Regions from separate parts of the Sulfitobacter sediminis genome, predicted to be linked through region 1. Evidence: riboswitches for the same ligand, from Rfam matches in the RefSeq annotation. Region 1 holds a riboswitch; the other holds the start of a gene.

Region 1 (7,077 bases):
GCCGTCCTGCTTTCGGGTATTTTCGGCCTTGCGGTCTACAACATGATCTTCCTCGTCTCGGAGCGCGACACGCTGAATCTTGCCCTCGCCCTGGCGGTGCTGACCGGGCTTTTCGTGGCGCTCTACACCACCTACGACGCCTACGGCATCCGCGCCACGGCGGACCCTTTCACCTTCCTTGCATGGTTCTTCATGATCGACGGCATCGTCATGCCGCTTGTCGCGCTGCACCGCTGGCGCGGGATGATCGACCCGCCCGCCTTTGGCCCTTTGATGACGCGCGGGGTGATCGGCGGGCTGATCGCATTTATGAGCTTCGGCTCCATCATGATGGCCACGCGCCTCGACAAGGTGGGCGAGGCGGCGGTGCTGCGCGAGACCTCGACGGTCTTTGCCGCTGCCATCGGCTGGCTATTCTTGAAAGAAACCGTGGGTCCCCGCCGCTTGGCGCTCATGGCATTGATCGCGGCGGGCGCTGTGATAGTTGAGGTGGGCGGATGAAGGAGCGCACGATGGACAAGCCTGACAGCGACAGCGGCAAAGAGATCAACCCGATCCTAAAGCAGGTTCTGGAACTGGGCCCGCCCATCGTGTTCTTCCTGATCTACCTGCGCATCCGCGATGATGTCTTTACCTTTGGCGGGACCGAATACAGCGGCTTTATCGTGGCGACGCTGATCTTCGTGCCGATCCTTCTGGTGGCGATGGGCATGCTGTGGTGGCAGACGGGCAAGCTGAGCCGGATGCAGATATTTACCGCCTTCATGGTGATCTTCTTCGGTGGGCTGACCGCGTGGTTCAACGACGAGCGGTTCTTCAAGATGAAGACCACCATCGTCTACGCCTTCTTTGCGGTGATCCTTGGCATCGGTCTGCTGCGCCGCCAAAGCTACCTGGCTTACGTCATGGGCGAGATGATCCCGATGAGACACGAAGGCTGGATGCTGCTGACCCGGCGGCTGACCCTGTTCTTCCTCGCACTTGCGGTGGCGAACGAGGTGGTCTGGCGCACCATGTCCACCGATGCCTGGGTCAAGATCGAGACCTTTGGTTTCCCGATCCTGATGTTCCTGTTCCTCTGGACGCAGATCGTGGCGCTGGAGAAGTATACCGAAACGGAAGACGGGGAGAGCTGAACGGATTTTTTGAAAAGTCCGGACCGATTTCTTTGAAGAAATCGGCGCAACGGAGATGTAGGGCCTGAAATTTCCTACTTAAGCGTTAATTCAGCACAAAGCACTGACATCAAAAGAAAAGCGTTCATTGTCCCCGCGGGGACGAACCCTTAGCCGAGCCGCGCAAGGCGCTGCTGCAATTCCGGATCCTCCGCAAACCCTGGCCGCTTCTCAGCCATCAGGGCGCGACCGCGCAGAACCCCGTCCCGCGCCCACATTGCCTCCAGCCAGCGCGCCATATTTGGCTTGTCCTCCAGCGTCTGCTGCTGCCCTTCCCACAATGACGCCCAGCCCCAGATCGCGAAATCCGCGATCGAGACGAAATCCCCCGCCACGTATTCGTTCTGCGCTAATTGCCGGTCGAGCACGCCGTAAAGCCGTGCGGTCTCGTTCCGGTAGCGGTCCTTGGCGTAGGGGATGTCCTCTTTGGCGAACTTCAGGAAATGATGCGCCTGACCGGCCATGGGGCCGAGGCCGCCCATCTGCCACATCAGCCATTGATCCACAGCGACACGCTCGCGCTCGGTCCGGCCGCAGAACTGACCGGTCTTGCGGGCGAGGTACTGCAGGATCGCCCCGCTCTCGAAGATCGAGATCGGGGCGCCGTCCGGGCCTTCGGGGTCCACGATGGCGGGCATGCGGTTGTTGGGCGCGATCTTGAGGAAGTCGGGGTCGAACTGGTCGCCCTTGCCGATGTTGACCGCATGCGTGGTGTAGGGCAGGCCCATTTCCTCCAGCGCGACGGAGATTTTCCAGCCGTTGGGCGTGGGCCAATAAAATAGATCAATGGGAGCATTCATGGGCGGTTCCTTTCAGTTGACCCATGATGGCGCAAATGGACGCGATGCCAAGGTGCCGGATTGACGAAAGCGCAGGACAGGCGTAATCCATCGGGCGTGGTGATTTGTTACCGGATTGCGGGCCACGTTAAACAATCTGCTAAAAGGTCAGGATGAAAGACCCCTTTCGCTTGACCGCGTCTGGGGTTTTTTGTTGCCCGGCCTGCGCGCCGGGGGAAAAGGATGAACGACATGAGCAAGGACTGGAACAAGGCCACCAAGGCGGTGCACGCAGGCATTCGCCGCAGCCAGTATGGCGAGGTTTCCGAGGCGATCTTCATGACGCAGGGCTTTGTCTATGAGACCGCCGAACAGGCCGAGGCCCGGTTCGAAAAAGCGGGTCCGGACGAGTTCATCTATGCCCGCTACGGCAACCCCACGGTCGCGATGTTCGAGGAGCGCATCGCCGCGCTGGAAGGCACCGAGGACGCCTTTGCCACGGCGTCGGGCATGGCGGCGGTCAACGGGGCGCTGATGTCGGTCCTGAAGGCGGGCGATCACCTTGTCTCGTCCCGCGCGCTGTTTGGCTCCTGTCTCTATATCGCCGAGGAAATCCTGCCCCGCTTCGGCGTCGAGGTGACCTTCGTCGATGGCAGTGATCTGAACCAGTGGGAGGCCGCGATCCGGCCTAATACCAAGGCGGTGTTCTTTGAGTCGCTCTCGAACCCGACACTGGAACTGGTGGACGTGGAAGGGGTGGCGCAACTGGCCCATGCGCAGGGCGCGCTGGTCATCTGCGACAACGTCTTTGCCACGCCGGTCTATTCCAAGGCGGCAGAGCAGGGCGTGGACCTTGTGATCTATTCCACTACCAAGCACATCGACGGGCAGGGCAGGGCGCTGGGCGGCGTGATCCTCGGCTCGCGTGAGATGATCCGCAAGACGATCGAGCCTTACATGAAACACACCGGCGGCTCCATGAGCCCCTTCAACGCCTGGATCATGCTCAAGGGGCTTGAGACGATGAACCTGCGGGTACGCGCCCAGACCGAGACGGCGGCGAAACTGGCCGAGGCGCTGCAGGGACATGAGAAGCTGAGCCGCGTCATCTATCCCGGGCTGGAGAGCCATCCGCAGCACGATCTGGCGCAGCGGCAGATGGGGGCAGGCGGTACCATGCTGGCCATCGAGGTGAAAGGCGGCAAGGAGGCGGCGTATAAGTTTCTGAATGCCTGTGAGGTGGGGATCATCTCCAACAACCTCGGGGACGCCAAGACGATCCTGACGCCTCCTGCCTTCACGACCCACCAGCGGCTGCCGCACGACCAGAAGGATGCACTGGGCATCACGCCGGGATTGGTGCGTATTTCCGTGGGGTTGGAGGACGCTCACGATCTTTTGAGCGACTTCATGCAGGCGCTTTCCCACTGAAAATGTCGGTTTTGCAGGCGCTTGCTGCGACAAAATGGGGCTATATGATATCTTAATTGGGAATCCTGAAATGGCACCCTAACTAAGTGTCGCACACCGATAAGGGGAGCCTTACCCATGAATGCGATCACTTCCGTCAAGAAAGCACCGGAGCGTTCCGAGGCCCGAGACGCCCTTGAAACACTCAAGGCCTGGGCCGCAGGGGCGACCGAGGAAGAGATGGACGCGCTGGACCCGGCGGTCGCGCGCCTGCTGTCGACCAGCGAAGCCTACCCGGAATTCAACCGCACCTATCCTGCGGATTTCGCGGTGGGCGACAGCTACAAGCGCACGCTGCCCGACCTGCAGAACGGACCATCAAGCCTGATCCGGGGTGCTAAGAAGCAGATTCAGCATGTGGGCATTTCCAACTTCCGCCTCCCGATCCGCTTTCACACCCGCGACAACGGCGATCTGACGCTCGAGACGTCGATCACCGGCTCCGTCAGCCTTGAAGCGGACAAGAAGGGCATCAACATGTCCCGCATCATGCGCAGCTTTTACAAGCACGCGGAGCGGACCTTCAGCTTCGATGTGATCGAATCCGCGCTGGATGACTACAAGGCGGACCTCGAAAGCATGGATGCGCGCATCCAGATGCGTTTTTCTTTCCCGATGAAGATCGAGAGCCTGCGGTCGGGCCTGTCGGGGTATCAGTATTACGACGTCGCCCTCGAACTGATCGAGAAGGATGGCGTGCGTCAGAAGATCATTCACCTCGACTATGTCTATTCCAGCACCTGCCCATGTTCGCTGGAATTGTCCGAGCACGCCCGCGCCACACGCGGTCAGCTGGCGACGCCGCATTCGCAGCGTTCGGTTGCGCGGATCTCGGCGGTGATCGACCCCGACAGCAAGTGCCTGTGGTTCGAGGACCTGATCGACGTCTGCCGCCGCGCCGTTCCGACGGAAACGCAGGTGATGGTCAAGCGTGAGGACGAACAGGCCTTTGCGGAGCTGAACGCGGCCAATCCGATCTTTGTCGAGGACGCGGCGCGTCTCTTCTGCGAGCAACTTCAGAAGGAGCCGCGCGTGGGTGATTTCCGCGTCATCGCGAGCCACCAGGAAAGCCTGCACAGCCACGATGCGATTTCGATCCTGACCGAGGGGCCGACCTTCGAGATGAACAGCATCGATCCGAAACTGTTCAACACGCTATTCCACGTGGGCTGAGACCCGGGAGAAGACTGAACTGCCAGAGAGGGGCGTTCCACTTCGGAACGCCCTTTTTCCTGTGCTCATCCTGATCGACGGTCTTTGGAGCCCTGCAACAGGGACGGGGCGGCTATGCATATTTGGCTGTACTCATCGCGGGTTGGCGGGCCTACTTCATGCAGCGGGGAGGGGAACCGAAGTACCCAAAGGAGCCAGTCATGGCCTATTTCGACACCACCAGTCCCGCCGGCGTTCTGAGCCGCGAGATCACCGCGACCCGCAACGTCCTTGCCGCCATCGGCGGCGCATTTTCGGGCATCATGGCCCGGATGGCGGAAAACGCCAGCATGAACGCGCGCGTCAGGAAAGTGCATCAGTTGCAAGCCCTGTCGGACGCGGAGCTGGCAAAGATCAAGATCAAGCGCGAGGACATCGTCTTTCACGTTTTTGCGGACATCTACTACCTCTGACCCGCGTCAATCGCTGAACAACGGCCCGGCTTTCCGGCGGTGCGCTGCACCCCGGTCGGGCCGTTTCCATGTCCGGAGGTCACTTGGCCATGCGTGATCGCTTGACACCGCGCGGGGGCCGCGCCAACGCTTCTGGCATGTTGGACCTGCGCCCTGTCGGATATGTGAGCGGCTTGCTGGTGGCCGTACTTGGGGTCGCCATGATCCTGCCGATGCTGGTCGACGTGGCCGAGGGGCGCGGCCACTGGATGGTCTTTGCCGAGGCCAGCCTGATCACGACACTTTCCGGCGGCATGATCGCCTTGGCCTGCGCGAACGGCGTGCGCGAGGGACTGACGATCCAGCAGACCTTCCTTGTGACCTCAGGTGTGTGGCTGCTTTTGCCGGTCTTCGGGGCGATCCCCTTCATGCTGGGCGAGACAAGTTCGGATTTCACCGATGCCTTTTTCGAGGCCATGTCGGGGCTGACCACGACGGGCTCCACCGTCCTTTCGGGCCTCGACACGATGCCCAAGGGCCTGTTGCTGTGGCGGGGCATCCTGCAATGGCTCGGCGGTGTCGGTATCATCGTCGTGGCCATGGTGTTCCTGCCCGAGCTGAAGGTCGGCGGCATGCAGATCTTCAAATCCGAGGGCTTTGATACCTTTGGCAAAATCCTCCCCCGCGCCGGTCAGATCGCCACGCAGATCTCGGTGATCTACCTGTGGCTCACCGTGGCCTGCGCGCTGAGCTATCTCGCTGTCGGCATGGATGTCTTCGACGCCACGGTGCATGCCTTTACCACCATCGCGACGGGCGGGTTCGCCAATTACGACGCGTCTTTCGGGGCCTTCACGGGACCGGCGGAATACGTGGCGGCCTTGTTCATGATCCTCGCCGCGCTGCCCTTCGTCCGCTACGTTCAGCTTCTGAACGGCAACGCCACGGCGCTCCACCGCGACCCGCAGGTGCGCGGGTTTCTCGTGACGGTGCTGGTGATCGTGGGGATCGCCTATCTGTTGCTGTCTTCAAGCTATTCGCGCCCGTGGGAACAGGATTTCCGCGAGGCGCTTTTCAACATCGTCTCCATCGTGACCGGCACCGGCTATGCCTCGGTCGATTACATGCAATGGGGCTCGTTTGCGGTGGCACTCTTCTTTTTCATCGGTCTGATCGGCGGGTGCGCCGGGTCGACCGCCTGTTCGATCAAGATTTTCCGCTACCAGCTTCTCTTTGCCTCGATCCGCTCGCAACTGCGGCGCATCCGCTCGCCCCACGGCATTTTCACGCCGCGCTACGATGGGCGGCCCATCGGGCAGGATGTGCTGTCCTCGGTGATGTCGTTCTTCATGTTCTTCATTGTGACACTGGGTCTGGTGGCGGTCGCGCTGAGCCTGACAGGGCTTGATTTCGTGACCTCCGTCTCGGGCGCTGCTGCGGCGCTGGCCAATATCGGCCCGGGGCTGGGCGAAACCATTGGGCCTGCGGGCAATTTCAGCTCGCTCAACGATACGGCCAAGTGGATCCTCAGCTTTGCCATGCTGCTGGGGCGGCTGGAACTGCTGGCGGTCTACGTCATTCTTACCGTGACATTCTGGAGGGCCTGATGGCTGACACAACCCGCCCGCTCGGGGTGCAGATATCGCATATGCTGAAGGACCGCGGGGTCGATGTGATCTTTGGCATTCCCGGCGTGCATAATCAGGAACTGTATCGGGGGATCGAGGAGGCGGGGATCAGGCACATTCTCGCCCGGCACGAACAGGGCGCGGGCTTCATGGCCGACGGCTATGCCCGGGCGACGGGCAAGCCGGGGGTGGCCTATGTGATCACCGGGCCGGGGCTGACGAATATCATGACGCCGATGGGGCAGGCCTATTCGGACAGCGTGCCGATGTTGGTGTTCTCCTCATGCCTCGATGAGACGGCAGCGCGGCGGGGGCAGTTGCACCAGATGAAGGACCAGCGGGCGGCGGCCGAGACTGTTTGTGACTGGTCCGAGGAGGCGCAGACGCCGGAGGCGGCCTATGCGCTGATCGACCGGGCGTT
Region 2 (7,077 bases), on a different contig from region 1:
CGACGACCAATCCATTATCGTTTTGGCAACCGCCTGGGAAAACCCGAACCATGTGTCCAGCGAGGCATCCATAAGAAGTTCGGGTGTCACGCCGGTTATCGCCAAGGCCATAGGAGCGGGCAGGATGTGAGGCTCCAGACGACAGCGCAGGTTGCGGCGATCCACCTCACGCAAGTCGTCGTCAACCAGGAGCGCCGCAAACTGCAGGGGCTGATCGAATGCGGGCGAGGTTCCTGTGGTTTCAAAGTCGTAGAAAGCAAACATGTGCGCTCATTCTGGTTTCAGATGATCCGGATTGCCAGTAGCACGATTAAAGATCAGCGCACCTGATGGGAGATTTAGTGTTGCTGTTATTGGTGGACCCGCAGCCACTCGAGCGACAAAGTATTTTGGCCCGGGCGGGCTTCATATGAAACAAGTGGTCCATCAAGTCCTGCCGAATAGTCGAGGCAAAGTGCATTTTTCGCCTGAAGCACGGGATTACCTTGCATCCAGTAGTGTCCGAAAAAGACGGGTGGAGCATCGCTTGGATAAGCCGAGGTAATTATTCTGTCGGGTAGTTTCTGATCAGGGAGTTGCTCAGGTTTCGGAACTGAGATTGCTACGTCACGCCATGAAGTCACGTTACTGTCCCACCATTTCCGACGTACCTCCGTTCGGTGGTGATCACCTTTGTCGACAAAAAAGTAACCGTCGGGCAGCTGAAGTTCTGGGCCCTTGAGAGCCGTCTCGACCAGTTCGAACAACACATCTTCTTTGGCTGCAGCCCTGACCAGTTGTCCCTCAGACAAGACTCCTCTCGTCGTTTGTTGTTTCAACTGTCCGATACCGGCTTCGTCCCAGCAGGCATGAACCGCACGGAAACCGTCAAACTCAAGATAGAGAGGAAGTTCTTTCATCCAGGCGATGGCTTCGCTGGCCTCAGGTGATCCCAAAGGGAACTCTTTCAGAAAGGATGCATGCTGAGCGATATTTTTTTCAGAGTGTGCTCTGAGCGGACCGGTTTCATCAGCGGTGTGAAAATGTATCGCGTTCAGTTCATGGTTACCCATGACTGCGAAGGCGGTGCCGGCTTCGATCATACCCCGCACAATATGGATCACTTCGCGGTTGTCCGGGCCACGGTCGATAAAGTCCCCAAGATAGATGACATGACGCCTGGGGTCGCTGTGGCGCCAGGCACCGTTTTTCTCGGAGTAGCCGAGATCGCGCAATGCGGCTTTCAGCTTTGTTGCCTGACCGTGAATGTCGGGAATGATATCATACATTTGGCTTTGGGCCTCGCTGGTCGGGTCGCATCTCAGGGCGCGATGTTGGTGTCAATTGCGAGCCAGGTTGTCCGGGCCGCTACTGCAGAAGTAATGAGCGGAATGCACCACTCACCGTCGAGCTTGGCGGTTGCGTAGCGCGGTGTTGTCGGATGTTCACCAAGCTCAAGGCCCAGATCGGGAATCCGGGCGCCAAACGGCCCCGCAATCTCGTCCCGAAACAGATCGTAGAGAAAATCATGGGCTTCGGTTTCAGGCCTGTAGTTAGCATGCCAAGTCTGAAAGGCGGGATCTTCGATACAAGTGGGTTCGAAAAGTTCATCTTCTGCAAACCACCCCTCATCGATCATCCGCCAATGGTCCCGCTGCTGTAGCAGGAGGTCTGTCCCCGGTCCGAAAGCTCGCTCGAGAACGTCTGACCTGATCAGCTTCTGCGGTGTTTCCGGTCCGTCGCTAAACAGAACTAGCCGACCTTCATCGGCTCGTTTTGCGAAGACGGTGCGGACCCTTGGCAGTGCTTTCAGGGGAAGGCACTCACTTTGTTCAGCAGATGCCTCTGCAGCAAACGGGCTGGATGCCGTTGCTGCCGTTGTGACAATGAATTTTCTACGCGTGATCATGACGGTCTCCTTCTAAGGGACCGGCAGGGCAATAGCTTGTGGATGGGGCCAACCCTTTCGTTGCCGATCTGGCCGCATCCCCTTTCGGGCTACCACCTTGCCGGGTTGGGCAGGTTGGTGGGGACACTTGTCCCACTCTTGATGCAGCTATGGATATAAACGCGAAGCAATATACGTTCAAGGCCGCAACCTTTGTTACTCTTGGGGGTAGGGGATCGGTTTGGTTGCTTGGCCGAGACTATCAACGGTCTGTTCAAAGCCGAGGTCATCCCGCGTCGGAGGCGCTATCAGCAAACTGAGAGCGAATCCTAAAGCAATCGATGGGCTTCTTAGGGCGACCCATGAATTCCGCAAATATTGCATTCGCTTGCCACATTGCTACTCTTCAAAATAGAAATTCCATCCGAACATCCGAAGAGGTGTTGCGGTGTAGAGAGCAGCTATATGTCGGAAATGAAGAATCCTCACGTTTATCGGATGGCAAGATTCCTACCATTCGATCCGTCCCACGACCAGATTTATGAAGAATATCAGGTAGCTGGTGACACTCTCAACCTAGATACTGTCGCATATAACTATGTTCTCGAAGCTGCCAATACTGGCGCGCATGTAATCGTCCTAACCGGCGATGCAGGTCACGGGAAAACGCACCTGTGCCGGAGGATCATCGAGAGCTTCCTAGGGTATGGCGAAGAGGAAGCGAGAAAGCTGATCAACGAGGCGTGCGATGGCAGGCAAGTTATCTACGCGAAGGAGGGTGTTTCAGCAAATCTCGGGCTACGCATCTTTAAGGACTTTTCAGAGTTCTCACCGGAGATCGCGGCGAACCTGGTCGAGGAGTCCAACAGTGACGAGGCTGTAACCATCATCTGCGCAAATGAGGGAAGATTTCGCGCCGTTCTTGCCTCGGACCAGGCCGGGCACTATTGTGCGCAGCTTCTGAATAGCTTCGAGGCGTCCTTCGAAAATGGCAAGGCCAGCCAGGATGGGCGCGTTCATATCGTCAATCTCAATCACCAGTCCACTGCAGCCGACGAAGACGGTCTCTCGCTTGGAGACCGCGCGATCCGTGACTGGACTTCTGGTACGAGGTGGAGAAGCTGTGGCGAATGTGACGCTCGAGAAGCTTGCCCAATCAACCGCAACAGAGAAATGCTTTCAGAGCGCGTCGACGAGGTTGCGGCCGCTACGAGAAAGACAAAGCTGCGACTCCTGTTCGCCACGCTGGAGCGAATTGGCTACGTCATAACCATCCGCGACATGCTCATGGCATTTGCATATCTTCTGACAGGGGGCTTGAAGTGCGAGGACGTCCACAGGATGAGACGCGGCCGAAAGAAGTGCTGGCAGCAGGCCTACGCATTCTACAATCTCGCCTTTGAGGCCCCCGACACGCTTTCGAAAGAGCAGCTGAACCGTCTGCCGCTTATGCAGCAGCTTCCGAAACTCGATCCCGGACGGCGCGCTATCCGCGAAATTGACGAGCGTATTGTCAATGAACAGGAGATTTTCAAACACGGGCAACTGGATCTGCAGTTTCCGGCACCGCCAACTTCAGATGAAGATTTCATCGATGCTGCGGACGGTATTGACGAGATTATTGGAGACCCCCGCAACAAGAAGCAGCGTGCTGATGAAGCTGAAAATGTCTCGCAAGTCGTAAGGGCTCTCAGGCGCCGGGCATATGTCGACGGGATCGGCAGACAAGAACTCGATATGGCACACCTTGGCTTTCCCTATGGCGCTGACTTCTTGGCAATTGTCCATGACCAGTTGGACAACGCGGAACGGACCCTTTTGAAAAGAAAGGTGATCGCCGGTTTGCACCACATTCAGGGTCTTCAGTTTTCACAACAGACGCCAATACTCCACCTCGTCGATCCAGCATTTGGGCGTTCCATGTCCGGAACGGCAATACTGGCTGCCAGGATAAAACCGGCAAACGTTGACCTACTCAGACTTTCAGAAAAGTGGGGAAATAGCGAGGACGTCCCGCATCACGTCAAGTCGAGCGTGGACTGGATTGACCGCCACGTGGTCCTGCGGGTCATCGACAAACAGGACGACGCTCACGATCTGCTAATGGATTTGATGACGTTCGATTGCATTCTCCGAGCGGCTGCTGGCCACGTTCCGACCAAATTCTACGAGCACGATATTCGACGTGTCGCCAGTTTTCTGGGCCGGATTGCGCAGTCCGCACAGGCAAGCTCCGACCAGATCAATCTGATTAGAGACGGCCTATCGAGCACGATCTCAATCGATGGAACCACCATTCAGGTCGGCGCCGGGGCCTGATCAAGGGATAGATTTGAAAATGCAGGACGAAATCAATCAAACTGTCCGAAAAGGTCCAGAAGTTTCTCGCGAACTGTTCGGAGGCGTCCTCGATTTCGATGCCGCCGGACACTACCCGGGACTTGAGCTTCTGAACTTTATCTTCTGCGGACAAGGCGGAAATAGGCTCCCATCATCAGACACTGTGCAAATCATTCGCCGATCGCACGATTTCGGGAGGCGGCTGGTCTGGGATAGCAGCTTCAAAGATGATCAACGACGGCATGATGTACTGCTCGACGACAATTCCGCTGAAGAGACCCTGCGAGAACTTCTCCGCTGCTTGCAACTTGAAATCCCCAATGGAACGAAAGAACCGAAGTGGTCGAGAGCGCATTTTTTCCCGTACACATCTTCGCTGATACATTGGGACGCCAGGGAGCGCTCCGGCAACATACGCCTCGAGCGGCTCTATCTTCGCGGTGGCGGAGCGCTCGCCTTCAAGATCCTTAGATTCGATCCAGACGCGGCCCGTCTCAAGCGAGTTGCAGACGGGTTCGACCAACTTTACTCGGCGACTCTCGAAAGCCCTCTGGAAATTCTCGCAGATTTTATCAACAAACAGAGCAAATCGGATACAGAGCCGGTTCTCGATGACATTGAAAAAGCCACACGGGCCAATATCGACGATTTCGAAGATGTTTACCGCGATGGCATCCTCAACATTCTTGAACAGTCTCAAGCAACCTCTGTGGCAAAGATACGTGCGGTCATGGGCTGGACGGCGCTCTGGCTGGTATTGATGCAGAACCGTCGGGCCAGGCAGAAACTGGAATTGAAAGAGAGCCCCATCATTTGCGATTGCGGCGCCGGAAGTCCCCAACTTCGGCGAGCGTCGCAGCGTTGTTTGCAGGAAGTCCTCGGAAACATTCTTGGCGCAATTGACAGCGTTGCCGCCGATCCAAGACTCCCCAACGCGCAACGTAACAAGATCCGTAGCTTTTTCTGGGCAACTGCCGCTGCAAATGGCTTTCTCAATGCTTGGCGCGGGCGGAAACACTTCACATTATCGGTTGATGCCCTGGAAATGATTGTGCTGGCAACGATACCGGCAGGCAGCGAGATGCCCTTCGAACGCTTTGTGACGGAGGTCCTCTATGACCGCCTTGACATCGCAATCGGTCGGGGCGCTGCCGAGGGTTCAGGCCTAATCAACTCGATCGATGCGAGCATTTTTGAGGAAAACGAAGCACAGCTGGCCCTTCAGATGATCGCCGCCGGACTGGTGACCCAGTACTCAGACGCTACGCGAATGGTCAGCCCAAGAACGGCCTCCTGATCGGAATTTAGAAATGAGCGGAATTGATAAAGTAATCGCCGGTACGGCTTTCGAGATCGTGGCCCGGAGCTTCTCTTCGGGTGATGGCTCTGATCGTAATTCGTTCAGGTTGAAGAACCTGACAAGAAGTGAGGCAATGGAGTTTCTTCGCATCTGGCAACAAGGACGTGCCGATCGGGACCTCGAACGTGTCAGACTAATAGTAGCCAGTGACGCACATGACGAGTTCCCACAGGAGTTCAGAGCGAATCCGGAGAATTCCATCACTTTCTATCGCAACCACAATGAGCACGGCCTCGTATATATCGAGACAAAGGTTGAGAGCGACGAGCAGGGTCTGAAGGACCTTTTTACTTTGCGGGACGTGAATTTTCTCGACGGCACCTTCGATGAAGATGGCGAGTTTCTTGTCCCAGAAGAAATGGTCAGACAAGCTCTCCGCTTTGCCGGTTCACAGAACCCAGAAGGTAACGAGCTTCTGCGAGACCGTCTGGTTGAGGTTCTCCGAGAACTGAACGCTGCGGACATGACTGTTCCGGTACGAAAATTTGCGGATTTTGTAGTCGCTGCGGCAGAGGAGATCGTCTCCGGCCGTGGCGTATACTCCCCCGAGGAAACAAATGCGCTTGTTGGTCGATGCCTTGTTCATCTGGATATGTTCCCGGACGAATACTGGCGTCAGAATCCCAGCCGACTGTCGCGCCGTCTCTCTCTGAACCTGTTGCGATCCGAACTCGCCGCCTCTCCCTCTTCAGACCTCGACGCGGAAAGGACCGCACAGGATTGTGAGCGAACAAAGTATGTGGACGAGGAAGGCAAGCCCTATGAACCTGATACACAGGCCCACTGGCGCGACGAATGCTCGAAATACTGCCTTTCTCCCACCCGTGACAGACGTGAGAGAATTCCATACCGGATATTCGAGCAGGCCTTCAGCAAGGATGTGAAGGGGCTCCCGCTCGGAAAGCGTGTAGCCGAGGAAATTGTCGACCATTCGCCTTCAAGGAAGTCGGAGTTCGATGGGCTCGCGGTGGAGAAAGGGTTGAACAACCGGTCCTCCGACGACGCAATCAAGTTTCTGGAAAGCGAGTCGGCGGACACGGGTGCTCTTCCCTTAAAGGACCTTCTTTCGAAGCAGACCCTTCGCAGGATCGAAAAACTGGCTTCACCGGCAGTCGAAAGGGTGCAGAACCCGGTAATCAGGCTGGCGCAAGTGGCAAAGGGCTTCCGCGATAGTTCGGATCTCAAAGATGGCGAGTATCGGATCGAAATGCGCGCGGGCGGCGGAACAACCGACCGGCACGCTCCAACTCTTGGTCTTTTTGCATTCCTTTACGGAAAATCGCTGACCGAAATTCGTGCCACCGTGGCGGATGGTCTTGGCTCTATCACTCTCGAAATCGACGATCGCCTGACCAGACAGTCTGAAGTCCCGCCGCTGAAAGGTGATATAGACCCCGAGGCCGAGAGTTCGGACGCGGGTTCCTCGGAGGAGGATGAGGGAACGGTCTGGTTGCCAGTACCGATCGAATTCGTGCTGAAAAATAAAGAGGATGGCACTGAACTTGACAGC

What was found. A riboswitch is a leader RNA that binds a small molecule or an ion and turns the genes downstream of it on or off. The one in region 1 is predicted to bind S-adenosylmethionine.
Region 2: another riboswitch for S-adenosylmethionine. It lies ahead of AB2B41_RS19645 (hypothetical protein); the one in region 1 lies ahead of metZ (O-succinylhomoserine sulfhydrylase).

The regions. Positions count from the first base shown of each region.
Region 1 is NZ_JBFNXX010000003.1:174,139-181,215, forward strand. It holds gene AB2B41_RS05345 (EamA family transporter) at 1-501, shown strand, start outside; gene AB2B41_RS05350 (inner membrane-spanning protein YciB) at 513-1,136, shown strand; gene AB2B41_RS05355 (glutathione S-transferase N-terminal domain-containing protein) at 1,286-1,975, opposite strand; SAM riboswitch at 2,062-2,138, shown strand; gene metZ (O-succinylhomoserine sulfhydrylase) at 2,207-3,385, shown strand; gene folE2 (GTP cyclohydrolase FolE2) at 3,503-4,597, shown strand; gene AB2B41_RS05370 (DUF1127 domain-containing protein) at 4,798-5,049, shown strand; gene AB2B41_RS05375 (TrkH family potassium uptake protein) at 5,187-6,635, shown strand; gene AB2B41_RS05380 (thiamine pyrophosphate-binding protein) at 6,635-7,077, shown strand, end outside.
Region 2 is NZ_JBFNXX010000022.1:21,590-28,666, forward strand. It holds gene AB2B41_RS19635 (exonuclease domain-containing protein) at 1-264, opposite strand, end outside; gene AB2B41_RS19640 (metallophosphoesterase) at 351-1,268, opposite strand; gene AB2B41_RS19645 (hypothetical protein) at 1,301-1,888, opposite strand; SAM-I-IV-variant riboswitch at 1,935-2,038, opposite strand; gene AB2B41_RS19650 (hypothetical protein) at 2,333-4,186, shown strand; gene AB2B41_RS19655 (hypothetical protein) at 4,206-5,504, shown strand; gene AB2B41_RS19660 (FtsK/SpoIIIE domain-containing protein) at 5,518-7,077, shown strand, end outside.